Regions from separate parts of the Dechloromonas sp. TW-R-39-2 genome, predicted to be linked through region 1. Evidence: riboswitches for the same ligand, from Rfam matches in the RefSeq annotation. Region 1 holds a riboswitch; the other holds the start of a gene.
What was found. Region 1 has a riboswitch for cobalamin ahead of GBK02_RS13060 (energy-coupling factor ABC transporter permease). Riboswitches for the same ligand answer to the same signal wherever they lie in the genome.
Positions count from the first base shown of each region.

Region 2: linked by a shared signal. The riboswitch ahead of cobT (nicotinate-nucleotide--dimethylbenzimidazole phosphoribosyltransferase) and the one ahead of GBK02_RS13060 (energy-coupling factor ABC transporter permease) in region 1 are both predicted to bind cobalamin.

Region 1 covers NZ_CP045202.1:2,690,890-2,699,458, reverse strand. The annotation lists gene cobM (precorrin-4 C(11)-methyltransferase) at 1-718, opposite strand, end outside; gene GBK02_RS13075 (energy-coupling factor ABC transporter ATP-binding protein) at 751-1,626, opposite strand; gene cbiQ (cobalt ECF transporter T component CbiQ) at 1,626-2,369, opposite strand; gene GBK02_RS13065 (energy-coupling factor ABC transporter substrate-binding protein) at 2,359-2,709, opposite strand; gene GBK02_RS13060 (energy-coupling factor ABC transporter permease) at 2,706-3,383, opposite strand; cobalamin riboswitch at 3,508-3,721, opposite strand; gene GBK02_RS13055 (DEAD/DEAH box helicase) at 3,840-5,654, opposite strand; gene GBK02_RS13050 (response regulator) at 6,026-8,569, shown strand, end outside.
Region 2 covers NZ_CP045202.1:497,774-506,342, forward strand. The annotation lists gene GBK02_RS02440 (cobyric acid synthase) at 1-821, shown strand, start outside; gene GBK02_RS02445 (response regulator) at 844-2,196, opposite strand; gene GBK02_RS02450 (sensor histidine kinase) at 2,197-2,805, opposite strand; gene cobU (bifunctional adenosylcobinamide kinase/adenosylcobinamide-phosphate guanylyltransferase) at 2,841-3,386, opposite strand; cobalamin riboswitch at 3,428-3,606, shown strand; gene cobT (nicotinate-nucleotide--dimethylbenzimidazole phosphoribosyltransferase) at 3,689-4,738, shown strand; gene GBK02_RS02465 (adenosylcobinamide-GDP ribazoletransferase) at 4,745-5,506, shown strand; gene GBK02_RS02470 (bacteriohemerythrin) at 5,659-6,051, shown strand; gene cobC (alpha-ribazole phosphatase family protein) at 6,075-6,587, shown strand; gene rfaQ (putative lipopolysaccharide heptosyltransferase III) at 6,597-7,694, shown strand; gene GBK02_RS02485 (glycosyltransferase family 4 protein) at 7,691-8,569, shown strand, end outside.

The sequences.
Region 1 (8,569 bases):
GGTCGGGCCAGTCGGCGGCGCCCAGGGTCGGGCTGGCGACGATCATCGCCTGGCTGGCGATCTTCTCGTCCTGGCACTTGCGTTTGATGTCCTTGATCGTGCCGCGCACGATCTTTTCCTCGCCCGGCCAACTGGCTTTCTGGATGACGAGAATCGGCGCATCTTCCGGCCAGCCGGCGGTGAGCAATGCTTCCTGAACCTTGTGCAGCAGCGTGATCGACAGGTAGATGCACAGGGTCGATTTGTGCGCGGCGAGCGATTCGAGATCTTCGCCCGGCGGCATCGGCGTGCGCCCGGCAACGCGGGTCAGGATCACCGTTTGCGTCACTTCGGGCAGGGTCAGCGTTTCACCGGCCGCAGCCATCGAGGCCATCGCCGAGGAAACACCGGGAACGACGGCCCACTCGATGCCGGCGGCGGTCAGCGGGCGGGTCATCTCGATCAATGCGCCGTACAGGCCAGGGTCGCCGGTTTGCAGGCGAATGACTGTCTGGTGCTTTTCAGCGGCGGCGATCAGCCAGTCGGTCATTTCTTCCAGCGTCATGTCCTTGGAGTCGCGGATCTCGCAGCCTTCGGGGGTGAACAAGGTCGCCGCCTGATCGACCAGCGAACCGGCAAAGAGCACGGCTCCTGACTGTTCGAGCAGCTTGCGGCCTTTGACCGTGATCAGGTCGGGGTCGCCGGGGCCGGCGCCGATGAACCAGATTTTTCCGGGCATTTATTGGCTCCCGGCGCGGTCGACCGCGAAAATCAGCTTGTTTTGCATAAATTCTCCTTGGTGGAGTCAGTGGCTGCCAGCAAGGCCAGCAGGCTGGTGATGCAACGCGGTTGCGGTTGACTCGGCAGGATGCCGCGTTCGACCAGGCCGCGATGCAACACGATGGTTTCAGGGAGTGGCAGGCCGGCTGCCGCCAGCATGTCTGCCTGGCTGGCGAGTTCGTTTGCGGCGAGCGATGCCATGCAGCGACCGTCGGCCATCAAATGGATGTGTTCGGCCCAGCGGTAGGCAAAGTCGATGTCGTGCGTTGCCAGCAGCAGCGTGATGCCACTTTGCTGCAGGCTGTTGAGTGTCTTTTCGAGTTCTTTCTGCATGGCAGGATCGAGGCCGGCCATGGGTTCGTCGAGAATCAGCAACTCGGGCTGCATGGCCAGAACACCGGCAATGCAGACCCGCTTTTTCTGGCCGAAACTGAGGTTGTGTACCGCTTTGTCGGCCAGTTCAGTCAGGTCGACCAAGGCCAGTGCGGCAGCGACTCGCCGTTCGACGACATCGAGCTTGAGGCCGAGATTGAGCGGGCCGAATGAAACGTCGTCTGCAACGCTGGACGAGAATAATTGCCGGTCCGGGTCCTGGAATACCAGCCCGACCCGGCTGCGCAGATGGCGCAAGCCACTGCGGCTGTATTCGACCGGCTTGCCGGCATAGTGAACGACGCCGGAGGAGGGTTTGAGCAAACCGTTGGCATGCTGGAAGAGGGTCGTTTTGCCGGCGCCATTGGCGCCGATCAGGACGTTGCGTGTGCCGCGCCGGATACGCAGCGAGCACTGCGCCAGGCCGCGGCTGCCATCCGGGTAGCGATAGGTGGCCTGGGCCAGTTCGAGCAGGGTGTCGTTTTGTTCGGGCATCACAAGGCGACCGCCATGAGTATCAGCAGGCTGCTGGCCAGCACAGCGATCAGGCAGTCGCGCCCGGTGTTGGCGTAGGATTTTTCGATAAAGCGCAGCGGCCCATCGTTGTTGCGTGCCTGTGCGGCAAGATGAAGATCGTGGGCGCGTTGCCAGATTTGCAGGCTCAGGCTGGCAGCCAGTTCGCCAAGCGAGCGCAGCGAGGTTCCCGGGGTGGCATAACCGAGGCGCGCGGCCTGGGCTGTGTGCGTGCTCTGGCATGCGTCGGAAAAAACGAACAGCATGCGGTGGCAGAGCAGCATGATGTCGAGCAGCAGGGGCGGAGCCTTGAGGCGTTGCAGCAGACCCAGCAAATCGTTGAGTGGCGTGCTGGAAATAAGGAACAGCAGCGCGGCCAATGCCCCCAGCGAACGATTGCCGAGCGCGACGATTGGCCCGCTGGATTCAGGTATCAGGACGATGTGGGGCAGGCTGCTGGCGGGGTTCGTTTCGAGCGAGAACGCCAGCGACAGGCAACCGGGGAGCAGGAACAGCGCAGCCGGGACGGCCACCCGGACATACGAGCGCCAGCCAATGCCGGGACCGAGCAGGCTGGTGGCGATCAGGAGCAGGGTGATGCCTGCTGCGGTCAACGGCTGCCGAACGGCAAAAACCGCAATCAGGCCGCCAATCGAAAAAATGCTTTTTGCAGCCGGTGAGATGTGACGCCAGCGATTGTTCGCTGCCATTTGGTCAATCAGCATCGGATTGCTTCCCTGATTTTTGCTGATTGATTCGCTGCTGCTTTTCGCGATTGAGCGAGACGCCCAGGTAGTAGCCGATAAAGCCGGCACCCAGTGCTGCCTGCAAAGCAAACAGCAGTGATGCGATTTCGCTGCTGGCCGGTTGCAGCAGCGGCGTAAACCAGGGCTTGTAATCTGGCGATATCTGGCTGATCAAGGCTCTGGCCTTGTCATCCGTTCCCGTGAAAATGTCTGATGGCGGGCTTGCATCGGTCGGCACCGGTGCTTTGACCAGCCAGAGCGGCAAGGCTGCGAGCAAGACAACGATCAGCAAAAGCAGTGCATTCCGATGTCGTTTCATGCGCCGCTCCGCTTTGCGGGTAAAACAGCCATGTCACGCAACTCTTGCGGATTGAAGCGTGCCAGGGCGTTGAAAATCACGATGCTGAGCAGCCCTTCGCTGATCGCCAGCGGTATCTGGGTGATGGCAAAGATGCTCGAAAACTTGACCAGTGCGCCGCTAAAGCCGCTGACCGAATCAGGGAATGCCAGTGCCAGCTGGACGGAAGTGGTCAGATACGTGAATAAATCGGCCAGGGCGGCAGCACAAAATACGCTGACCGAGAATGAGCAATGCAGCCAGCGCATCATCCGAAAGGTCATGCTGGCCACCAAGGGGCCAACGATTGCCATCGAGAAGACATTGGCACCGAGTGTCGTCAAGCCGCCATGGGCCAGCAGCAATGCCTGAAAAAGCAGGACAACCGTACCAATCGGTGCCATCGCGACGGGGCCGAAAAGCAGCGCGCCCAGTCCCGTACCTGTCGGGTGCGAGCTGCTGCCTGAAAGCGAGGGGAGTTTAAGAGCCGACAGCACGAAGGCGAAGGCTGCGGCCACCCCAATCAGCATGCGCTGTTCGGGCTTGTCGCGAATGCGCTTGCCGAGCGCCAGCAGGCCCCAGCCGATAAAGGGTGCGGACGCCAGGCTCCAGCCAATGGCGTGCTCGAAAGGCAAAAAGCCCTCCATGATGTGCATTCTTCTCTCCCACAGCGAGAAATGGCAAACAGCACCAATACGGGGGAGAAATGCAGATCGGAAGAAATATCGCTGGCCAATGCCTGCGCAAATCAACAGAACCTTTCCCATCACCCCGGGGATTGGTACAGCAGTTGATTTAGGCCGGTCTTCTGGCTCGCCTTCAATCTAGTTTGCCAACCTTCCCGTGCGAACACAGTGGCGTAGGGCAAATTCGTCAGGCTTACAGCAGCGGGGGCTGCGCCGGAATGGTTGAGCTGTTGGCTCGAACGTCACCGGCTTCCCGTTTCACCCGCCCCACGACTGTGGAGCAAGGCACCTAAAACGGCGCGAGTATAGGCTGATCTGATTGCAATTGCATAGCGCAATTTTGCCGCTCTGCTGTTGGCGGGCGATTTACAGGCAATAAAAAAGCCACGGTTTGAGCCGTGGCTTTTGAATTCAAGCGGGGCGTGCTTAGTAGGCGCCCGGCTTTTTCTTGAATTTGCTGCGATCACCATCGAACTTGCGTTCGCCGCCGCCATCCTGGCGTCCTTCGTCCGGACGCAGGTTGATCGGGACGCCACGAACGCGGGTGCGTTTCAGGGCGTTGGCAGCTTCGCCAGGCATGCCAGCAGGCAGTTCGACCGTGCTTGATTCTTCGTAGAGCGCGATGCGACCGATGAAGCGGCTTTCAATCCCGGCTTCATTGGCGATGGCGCCAACGATATCCTTGACCTGAACGCCATGCTCCCGGCCCACATCGATCCGGTAACGGACAACGTCGCCTGCCGGTGCGGCACGGCGTGGCTTCTCTCCGCCTTCGAAACGGGGCCGTTCGCCACGATCTTCGAAACGCGGTTTGTCGCTGCCCTCAAAGCGCGGCTTGCGATCACGCTCGCCAAAGCTGCCCGGACGGGCACGGCTGTCGCGGTTGTCGTAGGCGGCAGCCGGGGCTGGACGCGGGTCTTCGCCGGCGATCTGCAGTGGCTTGCCTTCCTGGGCCATCATGGCCAGTGCGGCGGCAACTTCTTCGGCGCTGACATTTTGTTCTTCGGCAATTTGCGAAACGATGTTGGCAAAGAAATCGAGGCCTTCAGCATTGAGCACTTCGGCGACCTTGGCCTTGAAGTCGGTGACGCGCTTGTTGGTCACGTCGGCACGGCTGGGCAGGGTCAGTGGGGCGATCGGCTGGCGGGTGGCACGCTCGATGGTGCGCAGCATGCGAATTTCACGCGGCGCGACGAAGAGGATGGCGTTGCCGGTACGACCGGCGCGGCCGGTACGGCCGATACGGTGCACGTAGGCTTCGGTGTCGTACGGAATGTCATAGTTCACAACGTGGCTGACGCGCGGCACGTCGATGCCGCGGGCGGCCACGTCGGTGGCGATGACGATGTCCAGTGCGCCGGACTTCAACTGCTCGATGACGCGTTCGCGCATTTGCTGGTTGAGGTCGCCATTCAGCGCAGCAGCGGCGTAACCGCGGGCGTTGAGCTTGTCTGCCAGTTCAACGGTGGCGGTCTTGGTGCGGACGAAAATGATCGCTGCATCGAAGTTTTCTTCGACTTCGAGGATGCGGGTCAGGGCGTCCAGCTTGTGCATGCCGGAAACCTGCCAGTAAACCTGACGGATGGCGGCAACGGTGGCGGTGGCCGACTTGATCTTGATTTCGCGCGGTTCAACCAGGTATTTCTGGGCAACGCGGCGAATTTGTTCCGGCATGGTCGCCGAGAAAAGAGCGGTCTGGTGTTGTTCCGGCGTGCGTTCGAGAATCCACTCGACGTCGTCGATGAAGCCCATGCGCAGCATTTCGTCAGCTTCGTCGAGCACCAGGGTCTTCAGGTTGTCCAGGTTGAGCGTCTTGCGCTCAAGGTGGTCCATGACGCGACCCGGCGTGCCGACGATGACGTGGGCGCCGCGCGACAGTTGCTTGAGCTGGATGGTGTAGCTTTGACCGCCGTAAATCGGCAGCACATGGAAGCCGGGCAGGTTCTTGGCGTAGCTTTGCAGCGCTTCGGCAACCTGGATGGCGAGTTCGCGGGTCGGCGTCAGGATCAGGGCCTGCGGCTTGGCGACCTTGACGTCGATCTGTTCCATCAACGGCAGCGCAAAGGCGGCGGTCTTGCCGGTGCCGGTCTGGGCCATGCCGATGATGTCATGGCCGTCAAGCAGAATGGGAATGCACTGAGCTTGAATGGGCGACGGTGTTTCGTAGCCGATTTCAGTCAATGTCTGGAGTAGCGTGGAGCTTAGGCCGAGATCGGCAAAGCTTTCAGCGGGTGATGTCATGCTGTTTCCTTTCGACGTCGCTGCTTGCTTTTATTGGCTTGCGACGCGTATGCCCGATGGTCGGGCGGCCTGAGTTCCCCTGACGCAGCTATGCCTAGGGGGCGATTCAATGGTGAGACCTGCAAAGTGAACTGCAAACGAGGGGTAAAGCGGTAGCTGCTCGGGAGCCCTGCGGGCGATGGATCAACGCATTGATATTATTAGTTTACTCCATTTTTGCCTGGCCGGAAACTGCTAAGGTCGATATTTGCCAACTACAATACGCTGGCGCATTATTGCGGATACATGAAGCTCGACGCCAAGCGCTTGCTAGGGCGGCTTTTCGGGCCATAGGGGAGAGCATCGTTTTGCTGGGAAAAGTCGGATCATCATTGGCTGCCCGCTTTGGCTTCAGTCAGCTGAAGCTGCGTCTTTGGGCGCTGGCGCTGTTGCCGGTATTGGTCTTGCCGGTTGTCGCCGGCATTTTTCTGGTCATTGGCAACGAATATTTCGAGCGGATGCTGACCCAGAAAGTCATTGGCGATTTGTCGATGGCTCGCTCGCATCTCGAACACATTCAAAATGAAGCCAGTGCGTCGGCGCGTAGCCTGGCTGATTCAAAACGGATTAACCGTCTTTTGCGGGGTGAGTCAAAAGATACGCCATTGAGCGATGTCCTTGCCTCCCGTCAGGAGAATGTGGGTTTCGATTTCCTGGCCATTCTTGATCGTGAAGGACGGATTGCTGCATCGGCCCAGAAAAACGGTGAAACCAATCCATTCGCAGACATCGGCGTGGTGCGTCGGGCGCTGAGCAATCCTGCGCAGGCGACGGTTGGTCTGGAAGTTTTGCCTGGTGCATTGTTGGCTCGCTTGTCTGCCAGCTTGCCGGAGCGGGCAAGAATCGATTTGCTCCCGACGCCAATGGCTGCGCCGACTGATCGCAGCGCCGAAACCCGTGGCCTGCTCGTTGTAGCCACGGCGCCGATGCATGATGAAGCGGGTCAAATGATCGGTCTGGTGGTCGGCGGGACGTTGCTGAATCGGGATGATGCTTTTGTCGATTATTTGTCAGGTATCGTTTCGGCCGGTTGGCTGAAGCAACTGGGGGCCCATGGGGCGGTAACCCTGTTTCTTGGTGATACGCGCATCGCGACCAGTGTCCGGCTTGATGGCGGGGCACGGGCAATTGGTACGCGCGCTTCCCAGGTTGTCAGCGAGGCTGTTTTCGGGCGGGGTGAGACCTGGGTTCGTCGAGCTTTTGTCGTCGATCAGTGGGCCATGACGGCTTATGAGCCGGTGCACGATTTTGCCGGTGAACGGATCGGGATTCTGTATGTAGGCATTCCTGAGGCACCTTTCTCAGATTTTCGCTGGCGAGCCACGGCTATTTTCCTGCTGGCCTTGGTGATTGCTTCCGGTCTGGCTACCTGGATTTCATGGCGCCTGGTTCGCAGCATCGTTCACCCTCTTGCTCACCTTGAAACAACCATGCGCCTGGTCGGGCAGGGACAGATGGAGGTGCGCGTCGGTGCAATGCCGGGTGACGATGAACTGGCGCGTCTTGGCGAACTATTTAACCATTTGCTCGACACCATTGGCCAGCAGACTGCGGATTTGCGGGAGTGGGGCGAGTCGTTGGACAGCAAGGTCGTGCAACGCACCCGGGATCTGGCCGATGCGAATCAGGCGCTGGCTTTGGCGCGGGATGAAGCAGAAAGAGCCAATCGTGCGAAAAGTTCGTTCCTGGCCAACATGAGCCATGAAATACGTACGCCGATGAATGCGATCGTTGGCCTGACTCATCTGTTGCAGAAAGAGCTTCGTGATGAGCGCCAGGTAGACCGGCTCAAGAAGATAAATGCTGCGGCACAGCACTTGTTGTCGGTGATTAACGACATCCTCGATATTTCAAAAATCGAGGCTGGCAAATTGCATCTGGAACACAGCAGCTTCGATATGGACAAGGTGTTTGATTCTGTTTGCGCCATGACTGCTGAACGCGCTTGTGCAAAAGGTGTTGAACTGGTGCGCGATGTAGCACCCGAGATGGTTGGAACATTCCAGGGGGATGCCCTGCGCTTGAAGCAGATATTGCTCAATTTTGCTTCGAATGCCCTCAAGTTCACCGAGCAGGGTGCAATTGTCATCCGCTCGTCGGTTGTTGAAGACCGTGGAAATCAGGTGCTTGTTCGCTTCGAAATGAGCGATACGGGGGTTGGCATTCCCCATGATGCCTTGCCACGCTTGTTTTCAGCCTTTGAGCAGGCGGATAGTTCAACGACACGCAAATACGGCGGGACAGGTCTGGGGTTGGCGATCAGTCGTCGCCTGGCAGAGTTGATGGGCGGGCAGATCGGTGTTGAAAGCGAAACGGGGCGCGGCAGCATCTTCTGGTTTACGGCGCAGCTTGGGCGGGATGGTTCGACCGCGCGGGCTACGCCGCCGCTTTCCATGCTGGCAAATCGTCGGGTGCTGGTTGTGGACGATCACCCGGTGGCGCGTCAGGTGCTGGCCGATATGCTGGGCCTCCAGGGAATGCGTGTCGAGCAGGCTGAAGGGGGCGAGGCCGGTCTGGGGCTGATCGGTGTGGCCGATCGGGATGGCGATCCTTTTGAGTTGGTGTTGTTTGACTGGCGTATGCCCGGCATGGATGGCCTGGAGGCGGCTGAGGCGTTGGCGCGGATGCCTTTGCGGCATCGCCCGATGCATCTGCTGATCACGGCTTACGATAATGAATTGACGCGCGACCTGTGGGAACCTGCCGGTTTTCATGCCGTGCTGGCCAAACCGGTTTCCTCTTCGAGTCTTTACGATACCTTGCTCGGTCTGCTCGGGCGCGGCCAGATTGCTGCACCGATGGAGGCTGCGGCCGTCGAGCGCTTGCTGATTGAACGGCATGCCGGACAGCGCATTCTTTTGGCCGAAGACAACGAA
Region 2 (8,569 bases), 1.3 Mb from region 1:
AACGCACCGGCAAGCCGGTGCTCGGCGTGCTGCCCTACCTGCACGGCCTGATGCTCGATGCTGAAGATGCGATTGCCACCGCTGCGGTCGACGGTAAAAAAACGGCCCGATTGAAAGTGGTCGCCCCGGCTTATCCGCGCGTTTCCAATCACAACGATCTCGATCCGCTGCGCCTGCATCCGGAGGTCGATTTCCAATGGATCGGCCCAGGCGAAACGCCGCCGGCCGCCGACCTGATCGTCCTGCCCGGCTCCAAGGCCGTGCGGGCCGACATCGATTGGCTGCGCCAGCAAGGCTGGGCGACGGCGATCCAGAAACATCTGCGTTACGGTGGCAAGGTCGTCGGCCTGTGCGGCGGCTACCAGATGCTCGGGCGGATGATTCACGATCCGCTGGGTCTGGAAGGCCAGCCGGGCAGCACACCGGGGCTGGCGGCGCTCGATCTGGAAACGACGCTGGAAACCGAGAAACAGTTGCGCAATGTCAGCGGCCATCTTGCCTTGCCGGGCAATCCGGCGATGACCGGTTACGAAATTCACCTGGGTGTGACACGCGGCGATGGTCTGGGGCAGGCAGCGGTACAACTGGCCGATGGCCGGACGGACGGGGCGGTTTCAGCCGACAACCAGGTCTTTGCCACTTATTGTCATGGCGTTTTCGATCATCCCGAGGCGTTGACCGCGCTACTCGCCTGGGCCGGCTTGCAGGAAAGTGGGCAGGTCGATTTTGCCGCCCGGCGTGAAGCCGACCTCGACCGACTGGCCGATTCGGTCGAAACCGCGCTCGACTGGGAAAAAATGGCGACTTTCCTGCCGCTGTAAGGCGCGATGGCCGGGCTTTGCCTCAGCCGGCCGGCTTGGGCTCTTCGTGGTGAATCCGCTTGAGCGCGACCTGGCGCTGGATCTCGCGGAAATCCATTTCCCGGCCGTGCAGTGCGTAATGTTTGCGGATGCTGCCGAACACCTTCTTGGCATCCGGGCTGCTCATCAGCTCTTCGGTATGGCGGTCGGCCAGTTCTCGATCGCCGACCGAGAGCGCCGCACGCATCACATCGAGTCGTACCGTGGCGGTGAGTTCGGTGGCGAGCAAAGCCGGGCGCAGACCGGCAAAACGCTTCTTGCCGCGATCCGGCGAAGCCAGCGCGAGCAGTGAAGCATAGCTGCCCTGTTCGTTGAGGCTCAGGTTCTGCAATTCCGATTCGCGAATGCCAACCAGCACTTTCTCGGCGGTGATCAGGTCGCCGGCATCGACATAGCTGCGCGCCAGGGTCAGTTGGTCGTCGGCTGAAACGGCGCCGGGCATGGTGTCGTTGGCGATGACATCGGCCATCGCCGCCCGAGCCGCCTCGCTGTCGCCGTTGAGCGTTGCCGCCTCGGCCAGCAGGCGCTTGCGGACATAGTTGCGCGGGGTTTTTTTGGCCACCTCATCGAGCACCTTCTGGGCTTCCTCGTGTTCGCCCTGGGCCATGCAGATGCTGGCCTTGATGTCCGAGGCATCGAAAAAATGCGGTGTACCGGCGACGACGCGATCAATTTCCTCGCGCGCTTCGGTCAGCCGATTCTGTTGGTGCAGCGAGCGCGCCACGCCAGCTCTGGCCCAGGGGAAATCGTAATTTTCCAGAATACGGCGATAAGCCGTTTCGGCCGAGCTTGAATCACCGGTGGCGAGCAGCACTTCGGCTTGCTGGCGAAGAATTTCGAAACGGTAGGGGCGGCCAGCTTCGCTATCGCGCTGCGCAGCCAGGATAGCCAGTGCTTTTTGGTATTCCTGCTGGCGTTTTTCCCGGTAATACGCGGCGAAAAAATCCTTTTTCTGAACAATTCGATTGAGCCGCAAGAGCAGTTTGTCGGGCGAAAAAGGTTTGATGATGTAGTCGTCGGGAACCAGTTCAACCGCAGAAACCACCTGCTCGTAGGATTGTTCGCCGGTCACCATCATGAAAATGGTTTCGTCCGGCAACAGGTTGAAGCGGCGCAATTCTTCGAGCAATTGCTGGCCGGAGCGTCCTTCGCCGAGGATGTAGTCGCAGAGGATGATGTCCGGTACGTTGTTGCGGATGCGGTAGATCGCATCCTGGTAATTCGAGGCGAATTCGACGGCAAAGGCACCGACCGTCTGGGCGATGCTGCGCAGCGCATCGCGGGCCAGCGGCTGGTCGTCGATGACGAGAAAACGCTTTTTGCTGTAATCGCTCATCTACGGAATGAGCAACTCAAAACGTGCGCCGCCCAGCCTGCTGTCGTTGCTCAGGCGCAAGCTGCCATGCCGCTCCTGCCGGGCATGCAGCCGGGCCAGCCGTTCGGCCAGCAGCAGGCCGGTACCGCTGGAAGGTGGGAAATGGGCAAAGCCGGGGCCGTCGTCTTCGACCGAAAAGCGCAGGCCATCGCTGCATTCGCTGGCGGTCAGGCATACTTGGCTGCGGGCAAAGCGGCCGGCATTTTGCACTGCGTTGCCGAGCATGTCGGCGATCAGGTCACGGTCCAGCGGCCAGGCGTCTGGTGCCTGGCAATCGATGTTCAGGGTGATGCCGTTGGCGGCGAGGTGGGCTTTCTGGGCCAGCCCGACTTCGGCACAAAGATCGCCGATGATGGTCGGTACGATGGCCAGTTGGGCACCGTGGCGGAGCAGCCGGTAGCTGGCGAGTGTCCGCGACAGGCGCTCGGCGGCCGCTTCGATGGCGTAACGCGCCTCGCCGAGGTCGATGCGATGTTCGGCTTCGCGGGCGGCAATCAGCGCTTCGGCGACGAACAGCTGATTTTTGGTGTCGTGGATGCCGGAGGCCAGAATGTCGAGCAAGCGCTGCATGGTTCCTCCGAAGCATCAAAGAGTGAAGAATAACCCTACTTTAGTGATAGTGGCAGTCCGGCTGCAACCAATGTGACGCGGTCGCAAACAGCGGCAACGCGTTGGTTGAGGCGTCCCTGTTCATCGGCGAACAGTCGGGAAACCGGATGCATCGGCACGATGCCCCAGCCAACTTCGTTGGAGACGAGAATGATGCGCCCGGGCAGGTCCGGCAGGCATTCGATCAGGCTGGCTGTTTCGCCATCGAACAGCGGACAGTCGATGGCCTGGCCGGCTTCGGCCTGAGTGCCAGCCTGGCCGGCAAAAAGCAGGTTGGAAAGCCATAGTGTCAGGCAGTCGACCAGGATGCAGGTATCCGGTGCTGCCAGCTCGCGCAAACGGCTTGCCAGGTGAAGGGTTTCTTCGGCACAACCCCATTCGGCCGGGCGACGGGCGCGGTGATGGGCGATGCGGCGCGACATTTCACCGTCACGGGGTTCAGCCGTGGCCAGGTAGACGACCTTGAGGCCCGATTCGGCTGCCCGTTTTTCGGCGAGAATGCTTTTGCCCGAACGGGCGCCACCAAGAATGAGTTCTTTCATGGTTGGCACTTTAGGTGATTGCGCCGGGTCGCCGCAAGCCGGATAATTCCGCCCGATTCGATGTAACGGAACACGGTGCAATTCCGTGGCGGGCCCGCCGCTGTAATCGGGGACGGATGTCGCGACAAACCACTGCCTATGGGGAAACAGACCCGGCGGGAAGGTGCGGCAAACGGCTGATCCGAGAGCCAGAAGACGTATCGAGTCAGTTTGGGCTGGAAGCCTGTGGACAGGGCTTCGTGGCGACGTTTTTGCGAGCGTTGCCGCGAGGCCCTTTTGCTTTTTCGAACAGAAAGAATCGGATGCATTCAAAATTCAATATCACTCGCCCCGACCAGGGGCTGGCCGTTACGCTGCAACACAAAATCGACCAGAAAACCAAGCCGCTTGGCGCGCTTGGCCAGCTTGAAACGCTTGCCAGGAAAATCGGGCTGATCCAGCACAGTCTGACGCCGCAGCTCACGCAGCCGCAGATGCTGGTTTTTGCCGGCGACCATGGTGCGGCCAAGGCCGGTGTGTCGGCTTTCCCGCAGGAAGTGACCTGGCAGATGGTCGAAAATTTCCTGGCCGGCGGTGCGGCGATCAATGTTTTTTCCCGCCAGAACGGTATGGCGCTTTCCGTGGTCGACGCGGGGGTGGCCCATGAATTCGGCCGTCGTCCGGGTCTGATCGACGCCAAGGTCGCCGCCGGAACGGCCAGCTACATCGATGAGCCGGCAATGACCCTGGCGCAATGCGAAGTGGCGATTGCCAGCGGCGCCGAGATCGTGCGCGGTCTGGCGGCGGGCGGCTGCAATGTTGTTGGCTTCGGCGAAATGGGGATCGGCAACACGGCATCGGCGTCGCTGATTACACATTGTCTGACCGGGGTTTCGCTGGCCGAGGCGGTTGGCCGTGGCACCGGGCTGGACGATGCCGGCCTGGTTCGTAAACAGGCTTTGCTGGACAAGGCGCTGAGTCGTTACCGGGCCACCGGAGGCAGCGACGAAGCGCTCGCCGTGCTGGCCGAATTCGGGGGTTTCGAGATCGCCATGATGGTTGGCGCCATGCTGGCGGCGGCGGAAGCCAAAATGGTGTTGCTGATCGACGGCTTTATTGTCAGTTCGGCCGCGTTGACCGCAGCAAAGCTTTTCCCGGCATTCACCGATTACTGCATTTTCTGCCATCGCTCGGCCGAGCCAGGGCATCAGGCCCAACTGCGCGCAATGCAGGCCGAGCCTCTGCTTGATCTCGGCTTGCGGCTCGGCGAAGGTACCGGAGCGGCGCTGGCTTATCCGCTGGTCCGTGCGGCGCTGGCTTTCCTCAATGAAATGGCCAGTTTCGAGTCGGCCGGCGTGTCCGAGCAGGAATAAGCCCCGATGTTGAAGCGTGAGCTGGAATATTTTTTCGGGGCTATCCGTTTTTTCACCCGGCTGCCGGTACCCGGCTGGGTCGGGCATTCGGCGGAAGCACTGAATTCAGCAGCGCGCTATTTCCCTGCCGTCGGCCTGCTGGTCGGCGGCATCGGGGTGCTGGTTTATCTCGGGGCTGCCTTGTTCTGGCCCAAACCGGTGGCTGTCCTGCTGTCGATGGTGGCGACGATTTATGTGACCGGGGCTTTTCATGAGGATGGCCTGTCCGATACGGTCGATGGCCTGGGCGGCGGTTGGGAAAAGCAGCGCATTCTTGAAATCATGAAGGATTCGCGGGTCGGAAGTTATGGCGTGGTGGCGCTGGTTCTGGCCTTGTCTGGCAAATTCACCCTGCTTGTCGCGCTGGACGATGCCCTGCTGCCTTGGGCTTTGCTGGCCGGGCATGCCATTTCACGCTTTTGCGCGACTTCCCTGCTGGCAAGCATGGATTATGTCCGCGACGATGCGCTTTCCAAGGCCAGGCCGCTGGCAAATCGCCTTTCCTGGCCTATTTTGTTGATGGCCGCGGGGTTTGCCCTGCTGCCGTTGGCCGGGCTGCCGCCGGTCAAGGCGGTGGCCGGGTGTTTGCTCGCCGCGCTGGTGACGGCTTGGCTGTCACGGCTTTTCATGCGCTGGCTGGGCGGTTATACCGGTGACTGTCTCGGTGCCACCCAGCAATTAAGTGAAATTGCGTTCTATCTTGGCTTGCTGGCGTTGTTGCCGGTCTGAGCGGAGGGTGATGTTTCATGCAATCGGCTTATGTCGTTCGGCTTTGCTGTTGTGCGACAATATGACGAAAGTTTTGTTAGTCGATCGTGATGTTCGGACAGGGCGGGTTTGGCATGCATAAAAATTACGATGCGGTAGTGTGGGACCCTGCCATGAGCGTCGGGCAGCCGCGTCTGGATTACGACCACAAGCTGTTCATCGGTTTCTTCAATGAAATGATGGCGCACGCCGATGCCGACGTTCATTCAGAATTCATCTCCGGTTTTCTCGACAAATTCATGCGCTATGTAGGCGCTCATTTTGTTGAGGAAGAACGCTATATGACCGATATTGCGTATCCCGGCGCCGAGGAGCATCGCCGTTTGCACAATGAAACGGTCGAGCAGCTGACGCATATTTTCGAACTGACCATTCTTGGCGAGCAGCGCGCCGTCAGCATGCTGGTCGACTTCATCGTGCAGGGTTACGAACATCATCTGCTGGTCGAGGACCGCAAACTGGCCGAGTTCGTTCGTCTTCGTTCGCAGCCGATCCGCTACGCCTGAACCGTGAAGTTTGCGTTGCCGGGATGATTCTTCACCTCGTTCGTCATCCGCGGCCACGGGTCGAGGCCGGCATTTGCTACGGTCAACTCGATCTGGTGGCCGAAAATGTCGAGGCGGCCGCTGACGCCTTGCGTCCCCGCCTGCCGCCCGGTTTGCCCGTCTGGAGTAGCCCCTTGCAGCGTTGCCGGCATTTGGCCGAGGCACTGCATCCCGCGCCCCGGCTTGATGCGCGGCTGGCCGAAATGAATTTCGGTGCCTGGGAAGGTCGACCGTGGGATGCCATCCCGCGTCAGCAGATCGATGACTGGGCGAGTGATGTGGCGCACTATGCGCCGCCTGGCGGCGAGTCGCCGCAGGCGCTGCAGGACAGGGCGCTCGACTTTGTCGCCAGCCTGAGCGAGCCTGAGGCCGTGCTTGTCACGCATGCCGGCGTGATTCGGGTGTTGCTGGCGTATTGGCGGAATTTGCCGCCGGAACGCTGGAGTGAACTGGTTTTTGACTACGGATCGCTGACGACGGTCGACGTCCCCCGGTAAAATACCGGGATGCAAATATTCAATCCTCTGGGCGATGCCGTGCCGCTCGGCGAAGTTCGTCGGGCACTGGTTATCAAGCTGCGCCATCACGGCGATGTGCTGGTCAGTTCGCCGGTATTTTCGGTGCTCAAGGCGCATGCGCCGCAGGTCGAGATCGATGCGCTGGTTTATGCCGATACGGCCGAGATGGTGACCTTGCATCCGGCAATCGCGCGAGTTCACACCATCGACCGCAAATGGAAGAAACTCGGCATCGTCGGTCAGAGCAAGGCCGAACTGGCGCTCTACAACGCGCTCAAATCCCGTGGTTACGACCTGATCATCCACCTGACCGAACATTGGCGCGGCGCCTGGCTGTGCCGCCTGCTCAAGCCGCGCTGGTCGGTCGGGCCGTCGGTCGGCGGGCGCAGCAAGCGCTGGAAGCAGAGTTTTACCCATCTCCAGACGGCACCGCGCAATGCTTTTCGCCATATGGTCGAGGCCAATCTCGACGCCCTGCGCCGGATCGGCATTCAGCCAGCCCCTGAAGAACGACGCATGTGCCTCATTCCGGGGCTGGCGGCTGAAGCCAGTGTGGCGGCGCATTTGCAGGGATTCGGCCTGAAGGGTGGCGATTTCATCCACATTCACCCGGCCTCGCGCTGGTTTTTCAAATGCTGGCCGGTTGACCGCATGGTTGCACTGATTACCCGTCTGCAGGTCGAGGGTCATGCGGTGGTGTTGACCGCAGCGCCGAGCAAGGATGAACAGACCATGCTCGATGCGATCCAGGCCGGGCTGGCGCAGCCGGCTTTCAGCCTGTCCGGCGTGCTTTCGCTCAAGGAGCTGGCGGCGCTGACCCAGGCTGCGAAGCTGTTCATCGGCGTCGATTCGGCGCCGATGCACATTGCCGCAGCCGTGGGCACACCAACCGTCGCGCTGTTTGGTCCTTCCGGCGACAAGCAGTGGGGGCCGTGGGGCATTCCCTTCCGTGTTGTCAGCAGCACCCAGCATCCCTGTCGGCCATGCGGTATCGATGGCTGTGGCGGCGGCAAGCTCAGCGATTGCCTGGTCAGCCTGGGGGCGGATGAAGTGCTGGCGGCAGCTCACGAATTGCTCGCGCTGTGAAGATTGCCATCGTTCGTCAACGTTACAACCCGTTTGGCGGGGCCGAGCGCTTTGTCGAACGGGCCTTGGCGGCGCTGGCGGCCGAAGGGGCGGAAGTCACGCTGATCACGCGCAGTTGGGATGGCGCACCACGCGAAGGATTTCGCCAGGTGACCTGCGACCCGGCGTATTCCCGCTTGCTGGGCGGACGGGCGGCGCGCGACCGCAGTTTCGCAGCAGCGGCGCAGCGCGAGATGGCGGCGGGGGGATTCGATATCACCCAGTCGCACGAGCGCGTTCCCGGCTGCATGATCTTTCGGGCCGGCGATGGCGTGCATGCCGCATGGCTGGTTCATCGGGCGCGAATCCTCGGGCCACTGCAGCGCCTGATACAGCGTTTTTCGCCGTATCACCGTTATGTTTGCGCGACGGAACGGGCGATGTTCGAACATCCGGCCTTGCGCAGCGTGATCTGCAATTCGCAGATGGTGGCCGATGAAATCAGCCGTTTTTACGGCATCGACCGCAGCAAGCTCGCCGTGATCTACAACGGTGTCGATACCGCCGTCTTCCATCCCGGGCTGGCTGACGAATTCCGCAGCGCGACCCGCGCCGCAGCCGGCATTCCGCCGGATGCACCGGTTCTGCTTTTTGTCGGCAGCGGTTTTGAACGCAAGGGTGTGCCGCAACTGCTGCGCGCCTTCGCCGCGACGCGCAATCCGGCGGCGCATCTGGTCATCGTCGGTGCCGACCGCAAGCTCAAGGCCATGCGGGCGCTGGCCGCATCGCTCGGGCTGGGCGGTCGGGCCCACTTCACCGGGCCGCTCAAGGATGTTCGCCCGTGGTACGGCGCAGCCGACGGTTTTGTCCTGCCGACGCTGTACGACCCCTGTCCG